DNA from 4 places in the Chryseobacterium culicis genome. Region 3 is predicted to be linked to each of the others. Evidence: riboswitches for the same ligand, from Rfam matches in the RefSeq annotation. Region 3 holds a riboswitch; each other region holds the start of a gene.
The links. A riboswitch is a leader RNA that binds a small molecule or an ion and turns the genes downstream of it on or off. The one in region 3 is predicted to bind cobalamin.

Region 1: another riboswitch for cobalamin. It lies ahead of CQ022_RS19515 (T9SS type A sorting domain-containing protein); the one in region 3 lies ahead of prpB (methylisocitrate lyase).
Region 2: another riboswitch for cobalamin. It lies ahead of metE (5-methyltetrahydropteroyltriglutamate--homocysteine S-methyltransferase); the one in region 3 lies ahead of prpB (methylisocitrate lyase).
Region 4: another riboswitch for cobalamin. It lies ahead of CQ022_RS09315 (TonB-dependent receptor plug domain-containing protein); the one in region 3 lies ahead of prpB (methylisocitrate lyase).

Annotation. Positions count from the first base shown of each region.
Region 1 covers NZ_PCPP01000004.1:263,953-271,695, reverse strand. Annotated here, with positions in the region: gene CQ022_RS19535 (hypothetical protein) at 529-1,836, shown strand; gene CQ022_RS19530 (DUF6705 family protein) at 1,848-2,411, shown strand; gene CQ022_RS19520 (esterase-like activity of phytase family protein) at 2,960-4,228, opposite strand; cobalamin riboswitch at 4,462-4,652, shown strand; gene CQ022_RS19515 (T9SS type A sorting domain-containing protein) at 4,751-5,821, shown strand; gene clpP (ATP-dependent Clp endopeptidase proteolytic subunit ClpP) at 6,054-6,740, opposite strand; gene dnaG (DNA primase) at 6,851-7,743, opposite strand, start outside.
Region 2 covers NZ_PCPP01000001.1:287,812-295,554, reverse strand. Annotated here, with positions in the region: gene metE (5-methyltetrahydropteroyltriglutamate--homocysteine S-methyltransferase) at 1-2,274, opposite strand, end outside; cobalamin riboswitch at 2,452-2,638, opposite strand; gene CQ022_RS01430 (Lrp/AsnC family transcriptional regulator) at 2,834-3,295, shown strand; gene CQ022_RS01425 (LytR/AlgR family response regulator transcription factor) at 3,314-4,081, opposite strand; gene CQ022_RS01420 (sensor histidine kinase) at 4,085-5,107, opposite strand; gene CQ022_RS01415 (hypothetical protein) at 5,174-5,914, opposite strand; gene CQ022_RS01410 (hypothetical protein) at 6,124-6,666, opposite strand; gene CQ022_RS01405 (VOC family protein) at 7,095-7,466, opposite strand; gene CQ022_RS01400 (alpha/beta fold hydrolase) at 7,471-7,743, opposite strand, start outside.
Region 3 covers NZ_PCPP01000004.1:44,811-52,553, forward strand. Annotated here, with positions in the region: gene CQ022_RS18485 (acyl-CoA dehydrogenase family protein) at 1-201, opposite strand, end outside; gene CQ022_RS18490 (CoA-acylating methylmalonate-semialdehyde dehydrogenase) at 209-1,705, opposite strand; gene CQ022_RS18495 (bifunctional 2-methylcitrate dehydratase/aconitate hydratase) at 1,771-3,222, opposite strand; gene prpC (2-methylcitrate synthase) at 3,257-4,411, opposite strand; gene prpB (methylisocitrate lyase) at 4,398-5,306, opposite strand; cobalamin riboswitch at 5,751-5,944, opposite strand; gene CQ022_RS18510 (hypothetical protein) at 6,192-6,755, shown strand; tRNA gene CQ022_RS18515 (tRNA-Arg) at 6,892-6,965, opposite strand; tRNA gene CQ022_RS18520 (tRNA-Pro) at 6,998-7,072, opposite strand; tRNA gene CQ022_RS18525 (tRNA-Ser) at 7,087-7,171, opposite strand; gene CQ022_RS18530 (N-acetylmuramoyl-L-alanine amidase) at 7,307-7,743, shown strand, end outside.
Region 4 covers NZ_PCPP01000001.1:2,051,099-2,058,841, reverse strand. Annotated here, with positions in the region: gene CQ022_RS09325 (helix-turn-helix domain-containing protein) at 1-199, opposite strand, end outside; gene CQ022_RS09320 (T9SS type A sorting domain-containing protein) at 354-1,667, shown strand; cobalamin riboswitch at 1,805-1,983, shown strand; gene CQ022_RS09315 (TonB-dependent receptor plug domain-containing protein) at 2,016-3,842, shown strand; gene CQ022_RS09310 (DUF5074 domain-containing protein) at 3,863-4,915, shown strand; gene CQ022_RS09305 (CCA tRNA nucleotidyltransferase) at 5,080-6,498, opposite strand; gene CQ022_RS09300 (nuclear transport factor 2 family protein) at 6,536-6,880, opposite strand; gene CQ022_RS09295 (L-threonylcarbamoyladenylate synthase) at 6,990-7,538, opposite strand.

The sequences.
Region 1 (7,743 bases), 220 kb from region 3:
CTACCAGCGTACCAATAATAAAAACAGCTCGTTTTACATCATTTTTGATTTTTCGATAGTGATAATTATATTTTCTTGGAGTGGGTTACCCTTCATTTTGGTTATATTTAAAGTGATTGTAATCTTCGTTTTAAATATTTGAAGTAAAAAGCAAAATGATATTGCAGTTTCAGACAGGTTGTATACCACCATTTGAATATAAACAGTATAGTATTTGGGATGATCTATCATCTATTTTGACACTGTTTGCATTCCTTATTCTTTATATTGCTTGTTCTTATTGCCTTATGCGTGGGCTAAAAACTAACAGTCCAAAGACTTAAAAAATATTTTAACAAAGAAAAGCTAATCCTAAAAATAATACGGCACGTTTTGTCGCTCCACATATATAAATTTGCGGAAAGATATTTCAAAACATAGGGAAAACCACATGTTATCAAATGAAAAATATTTATATATTAGCCATCCTAAAAATTATACAAATCGATGAACAAAAAATTTATTTTGCGGTTACTGCTATTAGTAACAGTGTCGCTATTTTTTTTCAATTCGTGTAGAACCGATGAAACTACCCAAGAAGAAAAAAGAACTGAAAGAGAAAAAATCGAAGCATTCAGCAGGTTTGAGAACAGTTTAGATTCTCCAAAAAACAGACAAAAGAACTCTGAATACATCAGTTATCACGAACCTTTTAAGGAAATTATTCAGACATTCCTCAACAGTAATCCTGTTTTCACTCAGAAATTCCAGAATGAAGTAGGAGAAATCTATTTTAATCTTAGAAGTATTACTTACGGAGAAACAACAAAAGGAATTGCCTACCCTATCATAAAAGACGGCTCAGTTAATGCAGTATTGGTAGGATTGGTCAATCCCAAAAGAGATTGGGTCAACTTTATAGTATTGAAAAATAATTCACCCGAAGTACAGAGTATAATTTCAAATTTTCAAAACGTTTACAATTCACCTTCAATAGCATCAAGAGGTAGAGAGCCTGAGCAAACAGAAGATATACTACCAGTTATAATTAATGTTTATGGAGATATTACTGGACCTGTTAATCATTATTATCAACCTTATGTAGATTACGGAAGCAATGGTGGTGGAATGAGTGGCGGATCTGAGACCTATGGAGGTTCAGGTGGTGGAAGCCAAACACAAAACCCTCAGGACCCTAAGAATCCTTGTGAAAGGATTAAAGAACAAAAAAACAAACCCGAATTTAATCAGAAAATTAATGATTTAAAAGGAAAGACAGGACAACAAAAAGAAACAGGGTATACCCAAAAAGCAGATGGAAGCTATTCATATCAAGAAAACGCATCCACTAACAGCAGTTCTAATTCTTTAAGTTTACCTAACTCAAATTTAACACAAAATAAAGATATAATGGGCTATATGCATACTCATGTTGATGATGTTACATTTACAAACAATGAAGGTGTTGAAGAAACAAGAAAAGGCATAAAAATGTTTTCTCCTGCTGATGTGGGGTATTTTATGGATATGCTTTCTAATGCGCAGACAGCAGGTAGGCCATTAATGGATGTTTATGCAGTAATGGTTACTAGCAATGGAAGTTATGAAATAAGATTTACAGGAAACCAGTATCAAATTAAAACTTTTACTCAACAGCAAATTGAAGGATTTAAAGAAGGATATAAAAACGTAATGTTAAAATCAAACAATCAAGCAGCAGCTTTTTTAAATTTTTTAAGCGAGAAAATGAACATTAAGGCTACGAATTTATACAGACTAAATTCAGACGGAGGAACGGAAGAAATTAAGCTTAACGGAAATAAAGTAACAACAACGACAAGTGATTGTCCAAACTAAAATTAAATCATATGAAAAATATTTTTTTTATTATACTAACAATATTTACTGCTAATCTAAATGCACAAACAGTATCATTAGAAACGATAGCACAATGTCAAAATAATCTTGAAACATGTCCACCCTATACATCCGTAAAAGATATTAACGGGCATTTAAATAAATATGTGGGAACTTGGAAAGGTACTCATGAAGGAAAAAATTATGAAATTAACATTATAAAAAAAGAAAATGTACCAACAGAATTTTCAAACACCAAATGGGATATGTTAATAGGAAGATTTAAAATAACTAATTCTAACGGAACTGTTTTATTCAATAATTTTAATAAATCTGATAATGATGCAAGTTTGGGTTATAATTTTCAAAAAGATTTAAAATTGTACTTAATGACTTTCTCTGGAGGAAAATTAGGCTGCATTGATATTGGATTTGTTTATATAGGCATTAAGCCTGAAGCCCCCAATAAAATGACAATTAATTTTCGCCCAGATTATGATATTGTAACACAGGACTGTAGCAATTTTCAAACTACTATGCCTACTAATCAAGTAATACATTTGACAAAGCAATAAATTCAGATTAAATTATTAGTAGCTCCTAATAAAAAATCAAATGATTGGCTCTACCGTAATATCAGAATGGTAAAGCCAATCATTTTAATTTTACAGTGATCCAAACAATTAGTTTTTCAATATATACATTGTTCTATATCTTGAATATCATCATCAACCACACATAAAATAGCTGTTCATATTTTCTATCTAAAAGGTCTTTAAAATACTCTTTTGTTTGCAACATATCATTATCTACAAGTAACTTTTGAAACTTTTGCTTAACCCTATTAAGATTAGGTTTACCCTTTAAATCACGCCAAAATGAGGGTTCTAAATGCATATCGCTTATTTTTATTACATTATGCTAAGACTGAAACATATTATTAAAACAATGAAAAATAATTCAACAATGAAAAAGTAAGTTTTAATACGTAAATACGAAATGTAACTAAACAGAAAACCCCTGAAAAGAGCCATCATTACACGAAACTCATTTTAAGGGTTTTCATTTGATTTCAGGCGCACCAGTATCTTCGATTCCGCCGTTTTCTGTTTAAAAAATCTAATTATTGAATATCGACAACATACATCGTTCCTTTATCTACTTTACCTGTTTTGGGTAAAATTTTCGCTTTCGGATTTCCGCTTCCATTATCCACTACTCCAAAATCATCATCATTGAAAACAGCCAGTTTATTATTTCCCAAATAAACGATCCCCTCAAACTTATCATGCTCATACCCCAGTTTTGCAACAAGATCAACAGCCAATGTTTTGGTCACAGCTTTTATTCCGGCATTGGTAATTTCATCCCATGAGCATTGTTCCAAAGCTTTTCCATTCACTTTCATACCGTCCACAGCAGTAATATCTGGTCCGTTTACATCCGTTGCATTGCTCAGATTGATTCTGTATACTTTTTTAATTCCTCCCTGGGATCCAAAATTTCCGTCTCTTTCGATCACTAAAAATTCGTTGTTACTTAACGCCGTAATATCGCAAACCGAATCCGAAGCACCTCCATCCTGTTTATATAAAAACTGTTTGGTCTGCCCTGTAATAATATCAAATGTGACAATTCTCGTTAAAGTAGTATTGGTTGCCAATGCCTTGCTTGGTACCAACATCATCGACTGTATGGTTCCTACAAGCGTTCTTCCGTCCGGAGTAATGCATAGTCCTTCCATCCCTCTGTTGGCTCTTCTTTTGGCTAAAACGGCAGGCAGTTTTCTGGGTCCTGTATTTACACCAATCGGGCTTATTCTTTCCATCTCCATCCCGTCAGCACTATAATGTACGATGTGTGGGCCATATTCGTCAGAAACCCAGAATGTGCCGTCAGAAGCTGCAACAATACTTTCGCTGTCAAGGCCGTACTGATCAGTACCTAAGACATTTCCGGAAGCATCGTAAGCGATTTCTCCTGTACTTCCCATTCCTACAGGATTTGGAAGACCTGTAATTGGCTGTCCTGAGGGATTTTTAAGCTTAATATATTTGATAACCTCTACATTCCCGTCAGCATTAATTTTAAAATGCATAATCGTTGGCGTAAAGTTAGGAGCTAAGAACTTTTTCCCATTCTGGAAGTCGGTATTTGGCCCTCTGTCTGTAATGACATAAAATTCACCTTTTCTTGTAGGGTGAGCTGCTGCTCCGGAACCAAATCCGCCGTTGATAACATCCACTCCGTTAATCGTAGCCAGTTTTGTAAATGGAAATTCCTGAGGGAGTTTGGAATAATTAATATCCTGATTAATGATTGTTGTGTCATCATCACTTTTACATGAGGCCAATACTGCCAGTACTCCAACAGACCATAGTAATTTTTTCATATGCTATTTTATGGCTGCGAATGTATAAACTGATTGTAAACTCATCTTGAATATAATGATAATTGTATTTTAACATTAGAATCTACAAAATGAATTGAATATAAACAGAAAAATTCAGGATTTAAAAACAATACAATAACAATACAATCAAATAATTAATAATTTAAAAATCAACTTATTAAGAATATTTAAAAAAAAATAATTCACAAAACAGACTCATCAATTTATATGATATATTTGCAGCGTTTTAAGGCTGAACAATGTTCATTAATAGGGAATCAGGTGAGAAAAATATTCAAATCTTGAGCTGTACCCGCAACTGTAAACTGTTTAAACTTATAGCATAATAATCCACTGGAGGGAAATCCGGGAAGGAAGCTGTAAGATGTGAGCCAGGAGACCTGCCTTAGAATACTGACTTCAGAGAAAGAATTACTTCTCCCCTGAAGATAAGTTTCGGGAATAAAACTTTAAATTAATGATATCATGAGGAAGATTTATCTTTTTTTCTTACTGCTTTGTATGCAGCTCTTGTCGGCCCAATTTACAGAAAACGACATTAAATTTTGGGTAGGAACCGGTTCTAAAAAGGCCTATTTCATTGCAGATTTTAATGACAGCAGTACTCCTAATTCTTATGCATGGGGATACCGTTTTGATGGCAATGATTTATTGATGGAAGATCTTATCAATGCAATTGTGGCAGCAGAACCCCAAATGAACGTTGATATTCCCACAGGATATCTTTCTATTCTGAATTATAACCATCATACATCCACCATTGACGACAGCTGGATAACATGGTCCGGATCCAGCGCATCCGGCATGACATGGAACAATGGTGTAGGCTATACTCCTTTAGTGGACGGAAAATGGTATGGAGTTTCATATGGTCTTGATCATTATGACATCCCTCCTTCTCCCCCCGTTCCGGCTTATAGTTCGTCATGGTTTACTCCCTCTCAGGTTACTCATTGGGTGGGAACCGGAAATAATAAAAGCCTCATAGTCATTGATTTTGGGACAGACAATGCCAATGGAAATGCCAATTCTTTTGTTTTTGGAATTAAATATAATGGAAGTATAACTGCAGAGCAGGCTCTACAGCTGGTTCAGACTCAGATTTCCTATTTTAATTTTACATCAGCGAACAATCAGATTTCTAACTTATCATTAAATTCATTTACCGGGAATACTTCCGGATCAGACAGCTGGAAATTGTATAAAGGAAAAGATTTATCAAGCTGGCAAATGAAAGCAAGTCTTTCTCAGGTTCAGCTGAACAATAACGATTGGTTGGGATTAAGCTTCGGACAAAGAAGACCATTTACTCCAACTGAAGCACAACTGACATTAGGTACTTCATCAGTTACAAAGAAAAAATTCGGTATTTATCCCAATCCGGCAAGTGATTTTATTCAGGTTGAAACTGATGAGAAACTGCAAGAAGTGAATATTTATTCTGCTACAGGACAGAAAGTAAAGACTTCCCAGGTGGCAAAGATTAATATTCAAGCCTTGCAGACAGGAGTTTATTTTGTTGAGATTAAAACAAATGATAGTTCTACACTCCATAAAATTATTAAGAAATAGAAAAAGCGCCATGAGGCGCTTTTTTGTTTGGGTATAATAAAACCACCCCGAGAATTTTTCTTCTTAAATGAGGGTGAATGAACTCCTCTGAATGACAAACTGTACCGTAAAACGATCATTTCAATGGTTTTATTTCTTAGGAATCTAAGCATCTGATAATACAGTTTAAAATTCATGATTCAACAAAAAAACCGCACCTATTTGGTACGGTTTCTTATGATATTAAAATCAATTATTTTTTCTCTACAGCTCTTTGTAGAACCTCATCTACCATTCCGTAGCCTTTAGCTTCTTCAGAAGTCATCCAGTAATCTCTGTCAGAAGATTTTTCAACCCACTCATACGTTTGTCCTGAGTGATGGCCAATGATTTCATAAAGTTCCTGTTTCAATTTCAACATCTCTCTTAAGTTGATCTCCATATCAGAAGCAACTCCCTGAGCACCTCCTGAAGGCTGGTGAATCATTACTCTTGAGTGCTTAAGCGCAGAACGTTTTCCTTTTTCTCCGGCAACCAATAATACAGCTCCCATTGAAGCGGCCATCCCTGTACAAATTGTTGCTACATCCGGTTTAATGATCTGCATGGTGTCATAAATACCTAAACCTGCATATACGCTACCGCCAGGAGAGTTGATGTAGATTTGAATATCTTTTGAAGGATCTGCACTTTCTAAGAATAAAAGCTGTGCTGTAACGATGTTTGCTACCTGATCATCAATCCCTGTTCCAAGGAAGATAATTCTGTCCATCATCAAACGGGAGAAAACGTCCATTTGAGCAACATTTAATCTTCTTTCTTCCATGATGTACGGAGTAAGATTCGTTGGGCCATACATTCCCATATACTGATCGGTAACCAAACCGTTGTTTCCTAAATGTTTTACAGAGAAATCTCTGAATTCTTTTTTAATGTCCATATTTCTATTATGTATTATTTTTAACTATTCTCGAAGTTTAAATTACAATATTTATTCCTAAAATTTTATAGGACTTTTTGTCACAGAATACAAAAAAATCTGACTTCAGGTTATCTATTTCGATCTACATAAATTCCTTTGATAGGGGAATACTCAATGATATTACTCAACCGAATGGAAGCCTGTTTCAGTAATGTAATTTTTTTAATCAGCTCATAATACTTTACTTCATTTGTACTGCTGTACTGATCAAGCTCCTTAGCAGTTTCTTTGATTAAATAATCAATATATCTGTATTTATGCAATAGAATATCTCCTTTGATCTGATCTGCCACCTTATCCCCGTAATTAGGAGGATAAATATTTCTGGAAGCCCAGTTTTCGAGCTCATCCAACGGAATTAAAGCATCTACAACCTTCGTGGTAATCTCTTCATCCATAAAAGATACAAAAAAGTTTCCACTTCTCAGCTCATCTTTTTGAATTCCTTCTCTCACCTGAGTGATGATGATTTCATTGCCTTTGACTAAAAATACATACTGCTCTTCTTCAAAATGATGAAGGATTTCCTCAATTACTGTAACCTGATATTCTTCACCTTGTTCATTTCTACGTTTCAGAATAATATCTCCAAATGCCAGCATGTGTTCAACAAGTTTATTCTCCATGAACAATACATCATACAGAAAAGGATCTTCTTTTTCCTGATCTAAAGGAACAACCTCCATCTTTGGAGCTGCTGTTTTCTCCTTCTGCTGTTGCTGTACATGATGCGTCTGATTCTGCGTAATCTGCTTCTGAACATCCAGTTCATTGAAAAGACTCTGCTCCGAAAGTCCGAATTTGTTGGAAACCTCTTTAAGGTAAACCTCTCTTTTCAGGGCATTCTGTACAAAAGAAACAGATTTTACAATATCTCTGATGGCTTCAGCCTTTTTTATAGGATCATTTCCGATATCCTTTAAAAGAATTTCCGCTTTAAAGTCGATGAAATCCATCGCTT
Region 2 (7,743 bases), on a different contig from region 3:
AGCAGCAGCTACCATTGCTATTAAAGCTTTTTCTGTTTCTTCCCAGTGTCTTGTTTTCAGTCCGCAGTCCGGGTTTACCCAAAGCTGGTTGGCAGGAATTACGTTCTGTGCTTTTCTCAACAGTTCAATCATTTCTTCTTTTGACGGAACCCTTGGTGAGTGGATATCATATACTCCGGGACCAATTTCATTCGGATATTTAAAATCTGCAAAGGCATTCAGCAGTTCCATCTGAGAACGGGAGCATTCTATGGTAATCACGTCTGCATCCATATCCGCAATATTTTCAATAATATCATTGAATTCTGAATAACACATATGGGTATGAATTTGCGTAGCATCTCCCACTCCACTTGCTGAAATTCTGAAAGCTTCCACAGCCCATTTCAGGTAGTTTTGCCAGTCTGCTTTTCTTAGAGGAAGCCCTTCTCTTATAGCAGGTTCATCAATCTGAATAATTCTGATTCCTGCTTTTTCCAGATCCACTACTTCATCACGGATTGCCAGTGCAATCTGCTTACATGTTTCTGAACGAGGCTGATCATCACGTACAAAAGACCACTGTAAAATCGTCACAGGACCAGTCAACATTCCTTTTACCCATTTTTCCGTTTGAGATTGGGCATACTGAGACCAATACACCGTCATAGGAGTCGGGCGGGAAACATCACCAAAGATCACAGGAGGTTTTACACAACGGCTTCCGTAGCTCTGTACCCATCCGTTTTTGGTAAACACAAATCCTTCCAGCTGTTCTCCAAAATATTCCACCATATCATTACGCTCAAATTCTCCGTGCACCAATACATCAATTCCGATGTCTTCCTGCCAGCGAATGGTTCTCTGAGTTTCTTCTTTTAATAAAATATCGTATTGCTCCGCAGTAAGTTCTCCCTTTTTGAATTTAGCTCTCCAGCTTCTTACCTCTGTTGTCTGCGGGAATGACCCGATTGTTGTAGTGGGAAACAAAGGAAGCTGCAGGACTTGCTGCTGTTCTTCTTTACGGGTTTTGAAGGTATTTATTCTTTGTGCATCCTTTTCAGTGACCGCATTTGATCTTTGTTTTACCTGATCATTGTGGATAAGGGAAGAGGTTCTTCTGCTTTCAATGGCTTTTTTATTTTCTTCAAATACTTCAAGAATATGTTCTTTTTCTGTTCCTGATACCAGCTCTTTAAGCGTTACCACTTCTTCTACTTTCTGTTTAGCAAAAGCAAGCCAGTTTTTAATCTCAGGATTAAGGTTCGTTTCAAAATCAAGATCGCAAGGAGAATGAATCAATGAACATGACGGTGCAATCAAAATCCTTTCAGAGCCTAATTTGTCAACAGCTTTTCTGATGAAAGACAATGACTTTTCAAAATCGTTTTTCCAGATATTTCTGCCATCAATTACTCCTAACGAAAGGCTTAGGTTTTCCGGAATACTATTCAAAATACCATCCAACTGTTCCGGATTTCTAACCAAATCGATATGCAAAGTGTTCACCGGAAGTGAAACAGCAAGCGATGCATTATCTTTTAATCCGTCAAAATAAGTGGCAACAATGAATTTCAGTTTCGGGAAACGTTTTCTTATTTCTGAATACACAGAAAGATAGGTTTCTTTTGCTTTCTCAGTTAAATCCAGTGCCAGAAAAGGTTCATCAAACTGAATCCATTCAGCACCCTGCTCCTGAAGTTTGGTTAAAATTTCCGTATATACAGAAAGAAGATTTCCAGCCAGATCCAGTTTATCAAATCCTTCTTCTTTTTCTTTTCCTAATAACAGATAAGTAACAAGTCCGATAATTACAGGTTTTGCATTGATACCCGCCTGTTTTGCTCCGGCAAATTCATTGAAAATTTTATCTGAGCTTAATTTAAATTGCTGGTTTTTATAAAATTCCGGGACAATGTAGTGATAGTTGGTATCGAACCACTTGGTCATTTCCATTGCTGTAATATCCAGCCCTTCTTTCTGATATCCTCTTGCCATCGCGAAATAAAGATCCAGCTCAGAATTGTTCTTTTTAAGCACCACCTCATGGTAACGCGAAGGAATTGCTCCTACTACAAGGCTCATATCCAATACCTGATCATAATAGGAAAAATCGTTGCACGGGATAAGATCTATACCGGCTTCTTTCTGAATATTCCAGTTTTGATTACAGAGAGTTCTCCCTGTATTCAGAAGTTCTTCCAAAAGAATTTTACCTGACCAATATTGTTCGCAGGCTTTTTTGAGTTCTCTTTTGCTACCAATACGCGGATAGCCCAGAATGTGAGTTTGCATTTTTTTAAACTTTTTAATTAAACTTAATAGGAAAGTGCTTTAAAATGCTTCGTTATGTTTTAGCGGAAGAAGTTTCAGGAAAGTAATGACATAGCAGACTGTGCATTTCCTTCATAAAGAAAAATACATGAATCTGATCTATCATCTGTATGACCCAAAAGCTTCAGCCCGCGAAAGCATTGTCAATTCAGTAAAGGCAGGTCTCCTGACTTGTAACAGTTTCCGTCATCCTTCCCGCTTTTGGCAGTGGATATACAAAGACAAAAACTTTTGGTGTGTTACTTACAGTTGCGCGACAGCTCGTGATTTGCACACGATTCCCTATTAATCTACCTTAAGTAAAACCTTTCCTGTTTGATGAAGTATCTATAAAGAACTGTACTTTTACCTTTAACAATTGTCATCAGTAAAAGTTTTTAATTTTGTGTAAAATTAGCAATACAGAATAAAAGCACAATAAATAAGGAAAAATTAAGCAAAATAAACTTTTAAAAATAAAAATAAAAGCATATAATTCTATATATTTGATTGTTTTAATCATTTAAAAGAATAATATTCTGTGGAACAACTCGATGATAAGGATGTACAGCTGCTCAGGCTGCTCCAGAAGAATGCCAAACTAACCGTTAAAGAACTTGCTAAAGAAGTGAACCTCTCTACTTCACCGGTTTTTGAAAGAGTAAAAAGGCTGGAACAGGAAGGGTTTGTTAAAAGATATGCAGCCGTTCTGGATGCTGAAAAACTCAACCGTGGATTTACCGTTTTCTGCCAAATCAAGCTGAAAATTCACGACAGATCTGTAGGCTATGACTTTGTAAAAGAAATTCTGGAGATTGAAGAAGTTGCCGAATGCTACAATATTTCCGGAGATTTTGATTTCCTTCTGAAAGTTCAGGTAAGAGATATGAAACATTACCAGGATTTCGTATTTAATAAACTGGGATCTGTAGATTCCATCGGGAGTACCCACAGTACATTTGTCATGGCTGAAGTGAAAAACAACCACGGACTCACCATTTAATTGAACAGGAAATCGGTTTTATTCTTCAATCCATTTTCTGAAAGCAGATGTATTGCTCTGGCTTGTAATAAGATGATCTTTCTGACCTTTTATCTGGGCGGAAAGTGTATTCTTATTGTAACGTTCTATTCTTTCAATATACTTTTTCTGAACGAGTGCACTCCGGTTGATCCTGAAAAAATCTGAAGCATTGAGCTGGGTTTCAATTTCTTTCAAAGTAGATTCATTCAACACGTGTTTTTTTCCTGCTGTGTCAAAAGCAAAGACAATCCCTTCTTCCGCTTCAAAGAACGTAATGTCTTCCGTATTGATAAAATAGATTCCCTGATGTGAGCTGACCGAAAATCGTTTCTTATAGTTTTTCTCCACAGGGCTGTTATTCAGCATTTGCTGAAGTTTTACCAAAACATCCTCCGGTTCTGATGCTGTATTTCCCAATAGAATAAATTTATCCCAAGCCTTTTGAAAACGGCTCTGCGAAAACGGTTTTAAAAGATATTCAATCCCGTTGCTTTCAAAGGCATTCATCCAGAAACTGTCATACGCGGTAGTGAAGATAACCGGACATGAAATATTCACCTGGTCATAGATTTCAAAGGCGTTTCCATCTAATAATTCAATATCAGAAAAAATCAGGTCAACCGCTGAGTTTTTAAGAAAAGCAATAGCTTCTTCTACAGTACTTATTTCCGAAACAATTTCCACGGGTTTTTCCAGTTCGCTGATGAAACGTTTTAATTTATTTCTTGCCGGAATTTCGTCTTCGATGATTACAACTTTTATCATATTTTATGCTGGAATTATGGGAATGACCACTGAAAATTCAGTTTCTGATTTTATAATTTCTACCTGCCGATCCGTTAACAGCGTATACTGCTCCTTAAGATTACTGAGCGCTCTTCCTGAAGTCTTTTTACTGTTTCGCTTGGGTATTCTGGTATTGGAAACCCTGATTTCTTTATCTATTTCTACGGTGATCAAAACAGGATTTACAGCTGTTCCCAGATTATGCTGAACTGCATTTTCAAGCAGCAATTGCAGGGAAAGCGGAATGATCTTCCCCGATGATCTGATATGATTTATTTTTAATGAATAAGCATTTCCATATTTATACTGTATCAGATTAAAATATTTCTCTGCAAATGCCAGTTCTTCTTCTACAAACACGGTCTTTTTATCAGAAACCTCTAAAACATACCGGTATATCTCTGCAAATTCATTGAGAAAATCTGATGCTTTGTGTTTATCTTCTTCTATTAACTGATCCAGAATGTTGAGATTATTGAATAAAAAATGAGGATTAAGCTGTGTTTTCAGTTGATTAATTTTACTTTCAGACAGGGCATGATCATAAAGAGCCAATTGTTTCTGATATTCCGTATTCTTTTTGTAGTAGCGGTATGCGAGAAAAAAACTTCCATAAATAAACCCTCCTATCAAATCTGAAAAGGTAGAAAGAATAACAACTTCCTGATTGAAATTTTTCTCCACTTTTCCAAAAATAACAGCAATCAAAAACCCTATTATTTTCATCACCAAAAGGTAGGTTAATAGGGAAAAGCTGAATATTTTAAGGATTTCAGCTGCACTAAACGTTGATGACTTTTGCCAGTTTTTAATGAAAAAATCAATCACAAAAAACAGGATACAGGCACTGATAAGAGTAACAACGGCCGCTTCAGGAGTAAAAATATACCAGTCCAGTGTTCGTCTTATTCCTATGCGGGTGTGAATAGACTGTACATAAGCAAACAAAAGAATAAACAGAAGGAAGTACCTGTTTTGATGCATCTGTTTCAAAATGGTTTTCATCAGTTTTATAAGGGGATTTTTTTACAAAAATAGCCCTATATTTTTACAGGGCTGTTTTTTGTATTATTATTTTTTCTTTTCCGGAAATGATGAGGTAACATTTCCGTTGTCATCTAAAAAGTCCAGTTTTGCTTCATTATTTTTATCGACACAGAATCTGGCTCTTGGTTTACCCTTACTGTCAAATAAGAACAGTCCGTTATGTTCATCTTTGGTTTTTCCAAGCATCATTCTTGGTGCACCTCCAATCAGTCCCTGTTGTTCATATTCTTTGTATTTTTTCTGAGCGGCTTCCGGATCTTTTATCTGATTCAGTTCTGCCATGATTTCTCCTGTTTTGAGTTGTGATTCTTTTGACGGACGATCATTAAAATAAAGTCCGCTGGAGACCACTCTCTTATCTCCTTTCTTATAATCCTGAGTTAAAATCTGCATGACCTGATCACCATCATATTGATCATAGGTAAGAGACAATCCCGAACTGTGGCCATTCTGATTTTTCTGTCCGTCATAAATAAAGCCTCCACATTCAATTCCGTCTTCATTGAAGAAAAGCATACCTGAACGTTTTTTTCTCGTTTTATTGGTAGGACTGCCGTTTATTTTATCTTCCCCTGTGGGAAATTTATCCACATTGGTAATGATCATTTTTACCGTACCGTCTTTTTCTACAATATTGATTCTTTCTACATCTATTTCAGTAAACTTCTGATTTCCGTCTTTTTTAAAGGCGGAAGCAGTTAAAAATACAATTCCAATGACCGCTGTAAAGGCAAATGCTCTTAAAAAAATTAATTCCCTGTTCATAATGTTATGTGTTACTTGTTTTGTTTTTGATAGGTCAAAGCTATGGTAACCCTGTTTACCATTCAATCAGAAAACAATGAACTAAGGAAATAAAGAAATAAATGAAGGATTTTTCCCGTTGAGTATATTTCATCAACCACTCTCCTTCCGGTAAATAAAAAAATCCGTCAAAGAATAACGGATTTACTATGATTATGGTTTTCTATTCATTAATTCGCTGCCGGATCAATAAGCGCAGTTGTAAGGCTTAATGATTTGAGAAGATTTTTACTGTCAAACAGCAATGTTGTATAGTGTTTTCCTTTTTTAAAAACCAATTTTGATCCTCCCGGAAATTCACTGTCTGCTCCCAGTTTTTGCGCCTTGGCATTGTATTTACTGAACTTTGTTTTACTATCCTGCAATGTACTTTTATTCAGGATAAGACCGAAAGGCAGTCCTTCAATAACTAGAGGTTTGTTATCTGAAGTGGTAAAAAACATTTCATTAACAATATTATCTTTCCCCAGACTGCAATAGAGTTCTAATCCTGTCTTCATTGGCCATTTCGCATATTTTTCTTCATTGGCATCTTCATAAAAAACAGTTTTTACGTTCAGTGCTTTTGATATTTTATCGGGAGTCTGCGGAAATATAAATTCTGAATTCTTGTCCAGTAAAGAATTTAAGGTAGCCGTTTTCTGAGAAAATACGCTTACACTTACTACCAGAAAAAAGAGTGTTGCAATAAAAGTGAATGGTTTCGTCTGCATGAGAATATTTTAATATTTTAATAATTTGATGGCTAAAGGTATTAAAATTACACTGTTTCCTTTCATAAACCTTTCATATTTTCATTATGTATTTTAAATAATTTGGTCTCCGAATGATTAAAATAACAGATTGTAACGGTCTCTGATATAAAAATCAGGGTTGTAAGACCTTAAATCTGGGATTAAAAGATCATCTTTTGTGGTCTTTTAAACATTTTTTCAGGTCTCTCAGATCAAATTTCCGGTTATATAACCCCATACGATATCGTAAAGACACAGGTGGAGAGGTTCAGAACCTTAATGATGTATTTGCAGACCACAAAAGATAGGTTATATCATGCAGAATGAGATTCTTCCTACGTCAGAATGACATTTGACTTTTGAGACAACCTCTTCTTATGCATTAAAGTATGATTAAATACCTTAGTTTATTTCTTTTGCTGCAAATTAAATACTGTACCCGCCGGATCCGTAATCCAGTGCATATCCTCAGGAAGTTCTTCAATTTCATCACAGGTTTCCACTCCATTTGATTGCAAATATTGAGTTGCTGCTTCCACATCAGGAACTGTAAGCTGTAACCAGGTTTCAGAATGGGTATAGTTGTCGACACAGTCTAACCAGATGATATTACTCCCGAATTTCACTTCATGGGTTCTGGAAACGGTTGGATTATTAATGGCCTTTTCCTCCACATCAAGTTTTAAAATATCCCTGTAAAAAGAAACGGTCTTTTCGTATTTATTTTTTGGAATTTTTATGGCGATATTAATTCCTGCTTCAAATTGGGTCTTCATCATCAAGCTATTTTAAAAAACTGTTCAGATAATTCAGAATCAATGTCGTCTGCATCATCAGACTCACATGGGTTTGCCCCGGAGCAACAGCCAATTGAGATTTTGGCATGGGTCCCATATCTGCAAAAACATCACCTCCCAATAATTTATAGGTTTTTGAAAGTTCTGTTTTATCCAATCCGTCATTATCACCGGCTATGATTAAAACAGGTACCGGAATTTTAGAAATATTCCCGTCACCAAGGTCGAAAGGCTGTCTGGCAGAAGCCATCATCTGTTC
Region 3 (7,743 bases):
CAGCCTTGATAATCCCAGACCTCCGGCATCTTCACTGGTGTAAACGCCACAAAAACCAAGTTCTCCGGCTTTTACGATAGCTTCTCTCGGAAATATCTTCTGAGCATCCCATTCCGAAGCATAAGGAGCCAGTTCTTTTTCGGCAAATCTTCTTGCGGCATCCTGAAATGCCCGTTGATCTTCATTTAGGTTGAATTCCATAGAAAGGTTATTTTAAACTGATCGTCATATTCAGATCGCCTGCAGGAATATCTTCTTCAAACCAACGTGCTGTAATCGTTTTGGTTTCTGTGTAAAAACGAATACCTTGTTTTCCGTAAGAATGCAGGTCGCCAAAGAATGATTTTCTCCATCCTGTAAAAGAGAAAAACGGTAATGGAACAGGAATCGGAATGTTTACCCCGATTTGTCCCACTTCAATTTCATGCTGGAATTTTCTTGCCGCTGCTCCTGAATTGGTAAAGATGGAGGTTCCGTTTCCATAAGGATTGGCATTAATGATTTTAATGGCTTCATCCAGTGTTTCCGCCTTTAATAATAATAAAGCAGGGCCGAAAATTTCTTCTTTGTAAATGTCCATATCTGTTGATACGTTATTGAATAACGTTGCTCCTACAAAGTATCCGTTTTCATAGCCTTCCACTTTACAGTCGCTGCCATTCAGTAATACCTCGGCTCCCTGATCATAGGCACTTTTAATCAATCTTAAAACCTTGTCTTTTGATTGTTGGTTTATCAGAGGCCCAAAGGCAGCAGATTCATCAGACCATACTCCGGGTTTAATGGTACTTAGAGCTTTTTTGATATCATCCACCCAGTTTTGAGCTTCACCTACCAAAACAGCTACGCTGATTGCCATACAACGCTGGCCGGCTGCTCCGCAGGAAGCTCCTACAAGATTGTTAACAACCTGTTCTTTATTGGCATCCGGCATGACTACCATATGATTTTTTGCTCCGCCAAAAGCCTGAACTCTTTTCAGATTATCGGTTCCTGTGCGGTAAACATGCTCTGCTACGGGAACAGAACCTACAAATGAAATGGCTTTGATCTCTGGATGGTTCAGAATATGATTCACCTGATCTTTGGAGCCGTGAACAATGTTCAGAACTCCTTTAGGGAAACCTGCTTCTAAAAATAGCTCAGCCATTTTCATAGAGGTCATGGGAGTTTGTTCTGAAGGTTTTAAAATAAAGGTATTTCCACAGGCAATGGCCATAGGGAACATCCATAAAGGGATCATTGCAGGAAAATTGAAGGGTGTAATTCCTGCGCATACTCCAAGTGGCTGGATATAGCTGTAGGTATCCACACCTCTTGCTACATTTTCTACTGTTTCTCCCATCATAAGGGTAGGAATGTTGCAGGCATGTTCTACCACTTCAATTCCGCGCCATACATCTCCCATGGCATCAGGGAATGTTTTTCCGTTTTCTCTGGAAAGGATTTCAGCAATTTCTTTTTGGTTTTCTTTTAAAAGCTGCTGGTATTTTAAGAACAATCTGGCTCTTTCCGGAGTAGCTACTTCTTTCCATGTTTTGAAAGCTTCCTGAGCAGCTTCTATGGCTTGATCTATTTCAGACAATTCCGTTAAAGGAACTTCTGCAAGAATTTCCTGAGTAGCAGGATTTTCTACGGGAAGATACTCTGTAGTTTTACTTTCTATAAAATTTCCGTTGATTAATATTTTTACTTTTTGTGACATGATTTTTAGATTGAGAGTGAAAAGTTGAGAGTAAATATTCATTTCACTCTCAACTTTTTATTACATTATATTACCAGCAGATCAACAAATTCGTTGACATCTAAGTTGACAAGAGTATCATATTCTAAGGAGTTTTCTAATACAATTCTCTGTTGTTTTTCCGGGAATATTCTGGCCAGGTTTACTTTATATTTCTTGATCAGTTCAGGAATTCCTTCGTCTCTTCTGCGTTTGTGGCCGATTGGATATTCTACAACAATTTCGTCTAAAATAGTTCCATCGTTTAATTCTACCGTTAAAGCATTGGCAATTGAACGTTTTTCAGGATCATGGTAATCTGTAGTGAACTGTACGTCTTCTACACATTCAATTTTATCACGAAGAATGTCGATTCTTGGGTCTGTTGCTACATTATCTTCATAATCAGCGGCTGTTAATCTTCCGAAGATCAATGGAACTGCTACCATGTACTGAATAGCATGGTCGCGGTCAGCAGGGTTGTTCAGCGGTCCTTTTTTATCAATAATACGAATACATGCTTCGTGGGTACGGATTGTTATTTTTTTGATGTCTTCAGCAGATTTTCCTGATTTTTTTAACTGATGGTGTAAGGTCATAGCTGCTTCTACAGCCGTTTGAGAGTGGAATTCTGCAGGGAATGAAATTTTGAACAATACATTTTCCATCACATAAGAACCATACTCTCTTTGGAATTTGAATTCATTTCCTTTGAAAGACACATCATAGAATCCCCAGGTTTTTGCTGTTAATACGGATGGATAACCCATTTCACCTGTTTTAGCAATAAGGGCTAAACGTACAGCTCTTGAAGTGGCATCTCCGGCAGCCCAGGATTTACGGCTTCCGGTATTGGGAGCATGGCGGTATGTTCTTAAAGACTGTCCGTCTACAAATGCTAATGAAACGGCATTGATCAGTTCATCACGGGTTAAGCCGATCAGTTTTCCGACAACGGCTGTAGAGGCTAATTTTACCAATAATACATGGTCTAAACCTACTTTATTGAATGAATTTTCCAATGCGATAACTCCTTGAATTTCATGGGCGATGATCATCGCTTCCAGAACCTGTTTCATTTTAAGCGGAGCTTTTCCTTCAGCAATATTTGTTCTTGAAAGCCAGTCTGCTGTTGCTAAAATTCCTCCCAGGTTATCTGAAGGATGTCCCCATTCAGCGGCCAGCCAGGTATCATTGAAATCTAACCAACGGATAATTGCTCCGATGTTGAAAGCAGCCTGTACAGGATCCAGCTGAAATTGTGTACCCGGAACTTTAGCTCCATTCGGAACTATGGTACCTTTTACAATAGGTCCTAAAAGTTTGGTACATGCAGGATAGGTAAGTGCTTCCAATCCACAACCGATTGTGTCTAATAAACAGTAGTGGGCTGTTTTCCATGCTAAATCGTTTTTGATTTCATAGTGTAATACATAATCTGCAATATCTGTTAATACCTGATCCGGCTGTGGTCTTTCGTTTGAAATGTGTGATGACATCTTTATTTTTTAATTTAATTATGAATTGATTTTTTTATTTTCTGTTTTCGATGGATACAAAGTCTTTATTTTCAGGACCTGTATAATTGGCACTTGGACGGATAATTTTCCCATCTTGTCTTTGTTCAATAATGTGTGCACTCCATCCTGTGACTCTTGAAATCACGAATAGTGGAGTGAACATCAGGGTAGGAACTCCCATCAGGTGATAAGATACTGCGGAGAACCAGTCCAGATTAGGGAACATTTTCTTTTCTTCCCACATCACAGTTTCCAGTCTTTCAGCAATATTGTACAACAGCATATCTCCGGCTTCCTCGGAAAGTTCTTTGGCTACTTTTTTGATGACTACATTTCTTGGGTCTGAAAGGGTATAAACAGGATGTCCGAATCCTATAATTACTTCTTTGTTGGCGATACGTTTTCTGATATCTTCTTCTGCCTCATCAGGAGAGTTGTATCGGCTTTGGATTTCAAAAGCTACTTCATTGGCTCCGCCATGTTTAGGGCCTCTCAATGCACCGATAGCCCCTGTGATGCAGGAATAAAAGTCTGATGAGGTTCCGGCAATGACACGTGCGGTGAAAGTAGAAGCATTAAACTCATGTTCGGCATACAGGTTAAGGGAAATTTCCATTGCTTTCACCCATGAATCAGGAGCTTTTTTACCATGTAAAAGGTGAAGGAAATGTCCGCCGATAGTATCATCATCAGTCTCTACATTGATTTCTTTGCCATTATGGGTATAGTGATACCAGTATAAAAGCCCTGAACTGAATGATGCTAATAATTTATCTGCAATATCTCTTGCTCCGGCTACATTGTGATCATCTTTTTCCGGCTGAATACTTCCAATTGCTGAAACCATTGAACGCATGACATCCATTGGGTGTGCAGCTGCCGGAATACTTTTTAAAATATTTCTTACAGAGTGAGGAAGACCTCTCAATGATTTTAATTTTGCTTTATAGTTTTTGAGTTGAGCTTCAGTGGGCAGCTGACCATAAATAAGCAGGTAAGCAACTTCTTCAAATTGTGCTCTCTCTGCAAGGTCCAATATATCATAACCTCTGTAATGGAGATCATTTCCACTTTTTCCTACACTGCAAAGAGCGGTATTACCTGCTGTCACTCCGGAAAGTGCTACGCTTTTTTTAGGTTTAAATGTTGGTTCGCTATTCGTTGACATGAGTATTTTGTTTAAAAAGGTTATCTAATTTTTGTTCATAATCATAGTAGCCGATACTTTGGTAGAGCTCTTCTCTTGTTTGCATCGTGTCCAGTACATGAGTCTGTGTTCCGTCTTTACGGATGTGATGGTATACGTTCTGTGCCGCTTTATTGGCGGCTCTGAAAGCGGAAAGAGGGTAGAGGATGAGTCCTACACCAGCGTTTTTCAGTTCTTCTACAGTGTACATTTTAATCATTCCAAACTCAGTGATATTGGCAAGGACCGGTATTCCGGAAGCATCAACAAATTTTTGATAAAAGCTTAAGTCAGGAACTGCTTCAGCAAAAATGAAATCTGCACCGGCTTCTTTATAAGCGATGGCTCTTTCTAGCGTTTTTTCCAGTCCTTCACTAGCAAAAGCATCTGTTCTGGCTCCGATCACAAAATTTTCATCGGTGCGGGCATCTGTTGCGGCCTTAAGTCTGTCTACCATTTCCTCTTTGCTTACGATTTCTTTTCCGGGGCGGTGTCCGCAACGTTTTGCGCCCACCTGATCTTCAATATGAATGGCAGCAGCTCCGGCTTTGATTAATGATTTTATCGTTCGGGCAACATTAAAAGCAGAAGGCCCAAATCCTGTATCAATATCTACCAAAAGTGGTAAATCGCAAATATTAGTAATACGCTGAACATCTATGAGTACATCATCCAGAGTCGTAATTCCTAAATCAGGAATACCTAAAGACCCTGCAGCAACACCTCCTCCTGAAAGATAGATGGCATTAAAACCAGCCTGCTGTGCCAATAATGCATGGTTTGCATTGATGGCTCCAACAATCTGAAGGGGATTTTCTTTTTCCATAGCCTCCCGGAATTTTAAGCCGGGCGACTTCCAATTTTCATTTTTGATCATTATAATATTTATTGTTGAGTTGAAATTTGTTTGTCATTAAAGAAGCAGAAGAGCTGTAAAGACATCGCTTTTGAGTAAAGAGTAAAAAGTAGGAAAGGAGTCGAGGAATCTTCCCATTGTGCTGATGTTGGGAATTTTGAGAAACCCTGATTGTACAGGTTTGTAAAATAAACCTGTTGGAACTCCACGAATAATTAAAATTGCTTTGGTACACCTTATCCCTTTTTACATTGATTAAATCCTATAAAAAGTTCTCTGTAAACTTCGCGGTGCTTTATTAAGAAAGAAAAATTACGGAAAGGGGATACGAATGAGCTACAGAATCATGAGGAGTACGCAACGTACGCTCATATTCATCTCAAAAAATAACACAGTTTGATAAAAAAGTTATCGTACTATATCCATATCGCATCATACCTGACTGTAAGCTTCAAATCGCGAAAGCATCGTCAATACGAAATAGGCAGGTCTCCTGACTTGTAACTGTTTTTATCATCCTTCCCATATAAAAAATATACAGTGGATATCAATGGATAAAAACTTTTTGTATGTTACTTACAGTTGCGCGACAGTTCGTGATTTACACACGATTCCCTTTTAATACACAGCTAAGTGTAACCAGTTTCGGTTGATAAAGAAGGTTTTAAGAACTCCTTGGTGGTAAATATAAGTATTTTATAATAACGAAAAAGATATTTTATGTAATCAATAGTTTTTTTAATTTAATGTATTGAAAATGTTGTTGTTGTAATCTGTGTTTTGGGAGTAAAACAGCTTGTTTGCGTTGTTAAATTAATATAAAAGATGACCATAAATTAAAGATAGTTAATAAATTTGCTGTTCTGTTTTCATTTTACAAATCTTATTAACCGAATATAATTGACCATGATAGAAATTACAGAATTTAAACAAAACTTGAATCTACAGGAAATTCCGGTAGAACTGGAAAAACTGATCTACTTTCAGAATACTATTTCTTCGTATGAAAATTATTCACAAGGTTTTGGTGTTTTAATTGATGATAAATCCGGATTGAAAAGCTGGAGTGAGGACGAAGGTTTTCTGAATAGTTTACTGCCTTTTGCACAGGCGAATGGTTCCGGTTCCTTCTATGCCATTTGGAACAACGGAGCAGAGCAGCCTTTAAATAAAATGCCTGTGGCGGTTTTTGGGGATGAAGGCGGTGTTCACATTGTGGCTGAAAATATACTGCAGTTTTTGCATCTGCTCACTTTTGACAATGAAATTTCAGTAGGGTTTGATGAAGCTTATTTTTATAAAGAGGAAGATGATTATGAAGAGAGTGAAGGATTAAGTGAATATTTAGCCTGGATGAAAGGAGATTATGGGCTAAGCCAGATTGAAGAACCTGACTTATTGATTAAAGCTGCTCAGGATAAGCATAAAGAACATTTTGATGAATGGTTGGGGCAGTATTTCGAATTATAATTTTTTTGTTGTGAGCGCGAAAGGATTCGAACCTTTGCCGTCCCGATTATAAATCGGGATGCTCTATCTGGTCTTATCTTGTTGCATGGAGCTAATAAAAACAAAAAAACTCACAATAAAAATTGTGAGTTTTAAGTGAGCGCGAAAGGATTCGAACCTTTGACCGTCTGCTTAGAAGGCAGATGCTCTATCCAGCTGAGCTACGCACCCATTGAGTAGTTTTGAGAAAACTACTAAAACAGTCGGGGCGGCAGGATTCGAACCTGCGACCTCCTGGTCCCAAACCAGGCGCGATGACCGGACTACGCTACGCCCCGAATATATAAATGAGCGGAGGGTAAGGGATTCGAACCCTTGCGACACTTTCGCGTCGACAGTTTAGCAAACTGCTCCATTAACCACTCTGGCAACCCTCCTTTTTGTTTATTTTTTAATGATCGTTGTTCCGTTATTGCGAGTGCAAATATAGAACAGATTTCTTTATTTACCAAATAAAATTCAAGAAAATTTTGTGTATTTTTGAGGTAATAAATCATTCAAAAACCAAACTGATGCGTAAGACATTATATATCATCGGATTAAGCACATTCGTTTTTTCCTGTACTTCCCAACAAAATGTAAAAAAAAATACATACAAACCAAAAACCCCAATAACACAGGCGAAACCAACGGTTAAGACAACACCGCCGATAGCTCCAAAACCAAAAGTAGTTTCTGATCATGGAGTAGATTTTTTTACTACGAATATCGCAGACCCAACAAAAAATGATAATACGGTAAGTTATGGTTCTATTGTATCTGCAAAACCAGGTGGATATAAAGTGGTAAAGACTTATTTCCCTGCGGTTGCTCAAAATTTCAGACAACGTTACCTGATATTACATTATACTGCAATTCCGGATGATAAATCTATTACTGTTCTTACCCAGCAGGCGGTGAGTGCTCATTATTTGGTAAATAATACAGGAGATAACGAAATCTATCAGTT
Region 4 (7,743 bases), on a different contig from region 3:
TGATGCATTCGTCAGAATTCTGATAGAGCTTGAGAAATGCCTTATCGGCTAAAATAGTAAAGTCCGGTCCGGACTGTCCATTGATACAATAAGAGCTGTAAATAAAAATAAACAGGAATATTTTTCTGCTGTTTTGAAATAATTTTTGTTCTGATAATTTGTTTTTTGTGTTTTTTTGAATAATTCTGGTAAAATCCATATTCAAAATGTTGTTTTGTATCTGTTTGTTTATGAGTGTTTTAAAAATTAAATTCTTTTGAAATTCACGAATTATGAAAGCCTATTTCTTGGGATAGGCTAAATATTATATTAATATTGTTTCCACCAATTCGAAACGCTAAATATAATAAAATATGAAAAATTTTTACAGAATGTCAATGAAAATATTGACGGCTTGTCTTTTCCTGAAATTTGGTTTTGCAGAGGCGCAGCTTACTGTAATAGGTTTAGGAAATTATAATGTAGGTGCAGTTTCTGATAATGGAATGGTAAGTATGCATACCAGCGCAGGAGGAATTTATAAATGGAATGCAGCAGGAGGACTTGTACAGATAGGTTCTATTTCAAACGGATATCCGGCTGCAGGAAGAACTATTGTTTCGAATGACGGAACTAAAATATCATCTTCCATTACCAATACCGCAACAGGATTTAATGAAATATCAACGTATGATGTTGCTGCCGCCACATGGGTAAACCGGGGCGGACTTGTTCCTACCGGATGGGACGGAAGTGTAAGCTCTACCTGGGGAATGACTACCAACGGAAATACAATCGTAGGGCTGGGGTTTCTTACTGCCGCGAATGCCCACGCTGTGAAATGGGATGAAGTGAACGGAATGGTAGATCTGGGAAGTATTGTTTCCGGACGCAGTTCAAGAGCAAATGCAGTTAATGCAGCAGGAACAGTAATTGTAGGATGGCAGGACGAATCAAACGGTACGAGAAGCGGTGCAAAATGGCAGGATGGAGTAGAAAGTTTTATTACTGATAATAACGGGAATAATGTAGGGGAAGCAGGAGGGATTTCTGCAGACGGAAATACCATCATAGGATCGGCAAATCCTAATCCCTATGTCTGGAATGTTGTAAGCGGATTAACGTATATTACCCATCCTAATGCTTCTTTCAGTTTCAAAGGAGGTGCAACAGGAATTTCTGCTGATGGGAAGAAAGTTATCGGATATTACAGAGCATTTGGTGCCCCTCCAATGTCGGGAGAAGGCTTTATCTGGACCTCTGCTACCGGAAGGATTAATCTGAATGATTATGCAGCATCCTTAGGAATTGCAACGAATGGAGTAACAATGGGACTTCCTCTGGCTATTTCACAGGATGGAAAGAAAATTGCAGGTTCAGGAACGAACGCTTCAGGTCAGATGATCGCTTTTTATCTGGATACTTCTGAATTTTTATCCGTCAATGATGCTGTAAAAGAAAAAAACAGTATAGGTATTTATCCTAATCCTGTTGCTGATATTCTATATTTTAAAGGAACAGGAAAAATAGAGAACGCAGAAATTTATAATATGGTTGGACAAAGGGTGAAATCATTCAATGCTGTAGAAGGACAGATTGATGTTTCATCCTTGTCAAAAGGAGATTATATTTTACAATACTCTGTGAAAGGCGGTAAAAAAGAGACTTATAAACTGATTAAAAAATAACATATATAAATAGTAAAGTAGTGGGATGAATGGCTGTTTTCAATATTGAAAGCAGCTGTTCTTTTTTTGTTTCAGCTCATAGGAAGACAGGCTTTTTAAGCATACGTATGGTTTTAGGCGAATACATATAAAAAAACTATCTTTGCAAAAATTTTGGTTTCCAGTATTTTGGAATGAAAAGGGAATCGGGTGTAACTCCCGGACTGTCCCCGCAACTGTAAATCGCAACACAAGTTTCTGCAAAAAACCACTGTATAAAAACGGGAAGGAGCAGAATGCGAAAGTCAGGAGACCTGCCGGAATTATAATTAAAAAAACATATTGCTTTCGGAGGAAAAGTAAAAAAGTATGGATATAAAAAGATCTTTAGTACTGCTTTTTTCATCGTATGGTTGTTTTCTTTTTGGACAAGAGAAAACCATCGATACTATTTATGTTTTCGACAACCAGATGAACAGGGTTAAACTTTTTCATCCTGTAAAAATAATTTCGGAGGAAGATGCCGAGAAAAATTCGAGTAATCTTTCGGAGCTTCTGAGATTTCAGTCACAGGTTTTTATTAAAGAAAATGGTCGTGGTGCTGTTTCTTCGCCTTCATTCAGAGGAACTACCGCTCAGCAGACAGCGTTTGTCTGGAATGGGATTAATATCAACTCCAGTTTTCTGGGACAGGGAGATATCAATAATATTGCTTTGTTCGGCTATGATCAGATCGGTATAAAAGCAGGTGGTGGAAGTGTGGTGTATGGAAGTGGTGCTATCGGAGGAAGTATTCACCTGAATAATACCCTTGATTTTAATAAAGGTTTCCATGGTTCTTTATTTTCAGAAGTTGCTTCTTTTAATACCTATAACAATTTTGTAAAAGGTTCTTACAGTAATGATAGGTTCAGTTTTAAAGCTTCCGGAAATTATTCTGTAAGTGAAAATGATTATAAGGTAAACGATCTGAACTATATTAACCGAAACGGAAATTATTACAATACTACGTTCAATGCAGGTGCTTCCTACAAGATAACGAACGATCATAAAATTTCATGGCAGAGCCAGTTTTTTGATTCTTCACAGCATTATCCTGTGTATGAAGAAACAGGAACAAAGACAAAATATAAGACTCAAAGTGTAAGAAGTCTTCTTTCGTGGGACTGGAACAAAACAAAGTTCAGCAACTCCTTTAAAGCGGCCTATACGGAAGAAAACTTTCAGTATTTCGGTTCGCTAAATCAGCCTAAATCCAGTGGTGGAACCGGGAAAAACTATATCTTCAAAAATGATTTCAATTATTTCCTGAATTCAAAATGGAATTTTAATCTTATCGGAGAATTTCAGATCAATAAAGGAGAAGGGTACGCGAGTGGAATATCTGATGTAAGCAGAAATATCGGATCAATTTCAGGATTGTTGAGGTATTTTGCCACGAAAGACCTGCGTTTTGAAGGTGGATTTAAGAAAGATTTTGTGGAAGATGTGAAGTCTCCATTTATGTATTCATTCTCCGGAAAATGGAGTGCCTTACAATGGTATGATGTGAGTCTTAACGTATCAAAGAATTTCAGATATCCGTCATTTAATGATATTTATTATGAACCGGGAGGAAATAAAGATTTGAGACCCGAAACTTCTACTCAGTTTGATATGACAAATGAGTTCAAAATGGGAGATTTCAAACTTACTTTGTCTCCTTATTATATGAATGTGACGGATCTTATTGTATGGCTTCCGACTGCTCTGGGCTACTGGCAGGCATCCAATATCAATAAATTTGAATCTTATGGACTGGAATCCCAGTTGTCTTTCAGTAAACAGTTTGGGAATCATAAATTCAGAGCGAATGCAGGATATTATTATGCAAAATCTATTGATAAAGAAACGAAGATGCAGAGACCTTATGTTCCCATGCACAGAGGGACAGCGAATATAGATTATGAATATGGTTTCTTTAAATTTTTCGCACAGGGACTGCTGAATGGTATTACCTACACGACAAGTGATGAAAAAAGATCAGATGCCATAGATCCTTATTTTCTTTTAAATATGGGTGTTTCTGCAACCTTAGCCAAAAAATATACTTTAGGGTTTAAAGTGAATAATCTAACCAATACATATTATAAAACAGTTGCTTTCTATCCTTTACCGAAAAGAAACTATAGTGTGTATGCAGCAATAAATTTTTAACAAATAAAATTGAATAAATTATGAAAATAACTAAACTTTTAACTGTACTCTTTGCAGTGGTATTATTGTTTAATATCTCTTCATGTACAAATAGTTCTGACGAAATTGAAATCTCTCCGATCACTTACCAGAACGGATATTTTATCTCTAATGAAGGGAACTTTAACAGCCAGGGAGCTAAAGTAACATTCCTAACAAGAGATTTAAGCCTGAAGCAGGATGATGTGTACGGTTATAACAATAAAGAAATCCTTGGTGATGTTCTTCAGACGATTGGTCTTAGCGGAAACAAGGCTTATCTTGTGATCAATAACTCAAACAAAATTGTTGTTGTAGACCGTTATACGTTCAAGAAGTTAGCAGTAATTACTGATCAGCTTGATAATCCAAGAGGAATTACTTTTGCGAATGACTTTATCTACGTTTCCAATACCAATTTCACAGCCAATACGAAAAGTGTAACGAAATATAAAGCTTCTGATTATTCATTTGTAAGTAAAATCAGTATGACTGAAGTTTCTGATAAAACAGTAGAAGCGGGAGGAAATGTTTTTGTACAAAATGCTTCATCAGGATTTGGAAATAAGATTACTTATATCAATACTTCCAATGACAATAAAACTGAAATTACTGTTCCGAATGGTCAGATTGGAAATACGGTGTCTTACAAATCTAATGTTTACACAATTTCTTCAACAGCTACAGATTCTTACATCTATAAGATTTCAAGTACAGGAACTCTTACACCGGTAATTACACTGACAGGAATTCCTAGTGCAACCAACCTTCAGATTGATAATGATAAATTATACTTCAGCTCTTCGAATAAAGTGTATACAACAAGTTTAGCGACTCCTGTAATTCCTACAACTCCATTGTTAACAGCTGCAGATGGAGGTCCTTATTTTACGCTTTATGGATTTAATGTAATTGATGGAAGAATTTTTGCATCAGATGTTAAACAGTTTACTCAGGACAGTGAAATGGTAGTGTATTCAGCAACTACGGGTAGCAAACTGGGATCTCTTAAAACAGGAGGTCTGGGTGCTAATGGAACTTACCTGAATCCATAATACCTTACAGTATATAAAAATATAATTTTTTATTTTTTCATCATTTGTGTTTTTTTCCGGCCGGTTTCGAAGAAACCGGCCGGCTTTGTTTTCGTCAGTGCGCATAAAAAATCCGGCGGAATGTTCCATTCCGCCGGATTTTTTATGCTTTTTATAAATTTACTTTATAATGTTAATCCCAGTTTCTCAGCCTCAGCAATAACAAACTTTGTGGCTTCTTCTTTTTCATTAGGAATTTCACCCTCCAGGATGGCTTCTTTGACTTTCTCTTTTAAGATACCAATTTCACGGCCTGGGTTAAGGTTAAACATTTCCATAATCTCTTCACCAGTAATAGGTGGCTGGAAATTTCTTACCTGATCCTTTTCTTCCACTTCTTTGATTTTTACCGCTACATATTCAAAGTTTCTTTTGAATTTTTCCTGTTTTTTGGAATTTTTCGTGGTAATATCTGCTTTGCAAAGGGTAAAAAGATCTTCAAGATTTTCACCTGCATCAAATAAAAGTCTTCTCAATGCAGAATCTGAAGCATCATCAGTAATCAGTGCGATAGGTCTTGATGAAAGTTTCACCATTTTCTGAACATATTTCATATCGCTTCCCAATGGTAATTTCAATCTCTGGAAAAGTGTTTTTGCCATTTTTGAGCCCAAAAATTCATGTCCGTGAAAGGTCCATCCAGTTCCTTCTACAAACTTTTTTGTTGGAGCTTTTCCAATATCATGGAGCAGAGCAGACCAACGAAGCCACAGATTGTCCGTATTTACAGAAATATTATCCACCACTTCCAGCGTGTGATAAAAGTTATCCTTGTGAGTTTGTCCTTCCACTTCTTCCACACCTTTTAGTTCAATCAGTTCAGGAATAATCAGTTTCATAAGACCTGTTTGTTCCATCAGTCTCAGTCCGATAGACGGTTTTTCAGAAAGCATGATTTTGTTGAACTCTACCATGATCCTTTCCATAGAAACAATCTTGATTCTTTCCGCTTCCTGTTGGATTGCTTTCAGAGAGTTCTCTTCGATTTTAAAATTTAAAGTTGAAGCAAAACGTACTGCTCTCATCATTCTCAATGGATCATCAGAATAAGTTTGAGCAGGCTCTAAAGGAGTTCTTAAAATTTCTTTTTCAAGATCTTCCACCCCGTTAAACGGATCGATCAGTTCTCCAAAGTTCTCTTTATTTAAAGAAATAGCCATCGCATTGATGGTAAAATCTCTTCTTTTCTGGTCATCTTCCAGACTTCCACCTTCCACCTCAGGTTTACGGCTGTTTTCTGTATAGCTTTCTTTTCTGGCTCCTACGAATTCAAGCTCAAGTTCTTTATACTTGATCATCGCTGTTCCATATGTTTTGAATACGGAAACTTTTAATTTAGGATCTATATCCTGAGCTACATTTTGGGCAAGCTCAATACCACTTTGTTCTGTTACAAAGTCGATATCTGTAGAAGCTTTTCTATTCATCAGAAGGTCACGCACATAACCGCCAACAATGTATACGGACTGGTTATTCCTTTCTGCTGCTTCAGAAATGATTTTAAATAGTTTTAAATTCTTATTTTGATTAAGATTAATTTTCATCGTTAATAATAGTGACAATTTCTACGTATGTTACCCATTAATCATAATGAGCATACATTTTACTAATTTTTCCGTCTTTATTAAAAAACATGACTTCAACAGCATGTTTATCCATAATCGACTTATAAAATAATGCTACTGAATCTACTCCCGCACTGGAATGTATCAGATCAAAACGGAGATCAGGAAATTTTTCCAATGCCTTTTTCCAGTATTCACGGACGGCTTCTTTTCCTTTTAAAGAACTTTCCTTACCGTCGGTAGCCATTGCAATCATGGGAGTTGTAATCTCAATATTATCCGAATAATGGGAGAGAATATCCTCTAAATCATGAGAGTTCCAAGTATTAACCCACATTTGGGCAAATTCCTGATGATTCATAGCAAATAATTTATGAGTTGAGTTTGCAAAGATAGAATTAAAAAAAAGAAATCCTGCCGATATGAACTGACAAGACTCTAAAAAAATTAAATATAAAGGTTCAGGATTTTTATTCCCGAAGAACTTTTATCCTGTTGTCATTCCATATTTTGATAACGGAAGAACCTGAGTATTTTGAAACTTTTTCTCTGTCTTCTTCCACCGCATAATCCACAAGGCTGATCATCTCTTCAGAAATATCAGAGAATTTCAACGGACTTTTCTCACCACTGAAGTTGGCGGAAGTAGATACCAAAGGTCTGTTCAGTTTTGTGATCAGTTTTTTGCAGAAATCATTTTTTACCAATCTGATTCCAATGCTTCCATCCTCTGCAAGAAGTTCTTTCGGAAGACCTCTTGGATTTTCATAAACAATAGTTACCGGTTTTTCACTAAGATCAATAATTTCCCAGGCCATTTCAGGAACATCCACCAGATCCTGAAGTCTTTTCTCAGACTCAACAAGGATGATCATGGATTTGTTTTTTTCACGCTTTTTAATGTCAAAAATCTTATTGACAGCTTCTATATTGGTAGCGTCACAACCAATTCCCCAAATCGTATCTGTAGGATAAAGGATTGTTCCGCCGGATTTTAATATTTCGATAATATGTTCCATAATAGTATATGAGTTCAAAGAAAGGATAAAGGTAGAGAATCTGTGGATTTTAGGCAAAAAAATGGAATGTAAATGTGGGAATGTTTATAGGTTTTGGCTAAAGCCAATGGAATGGTATATAATATTAAAACGGGCTAAAGCCCGTTCCTATTGATGTTTTTATAATGTAGTTAGAATAGTGCAATAAATTATTAGAGATTCACTA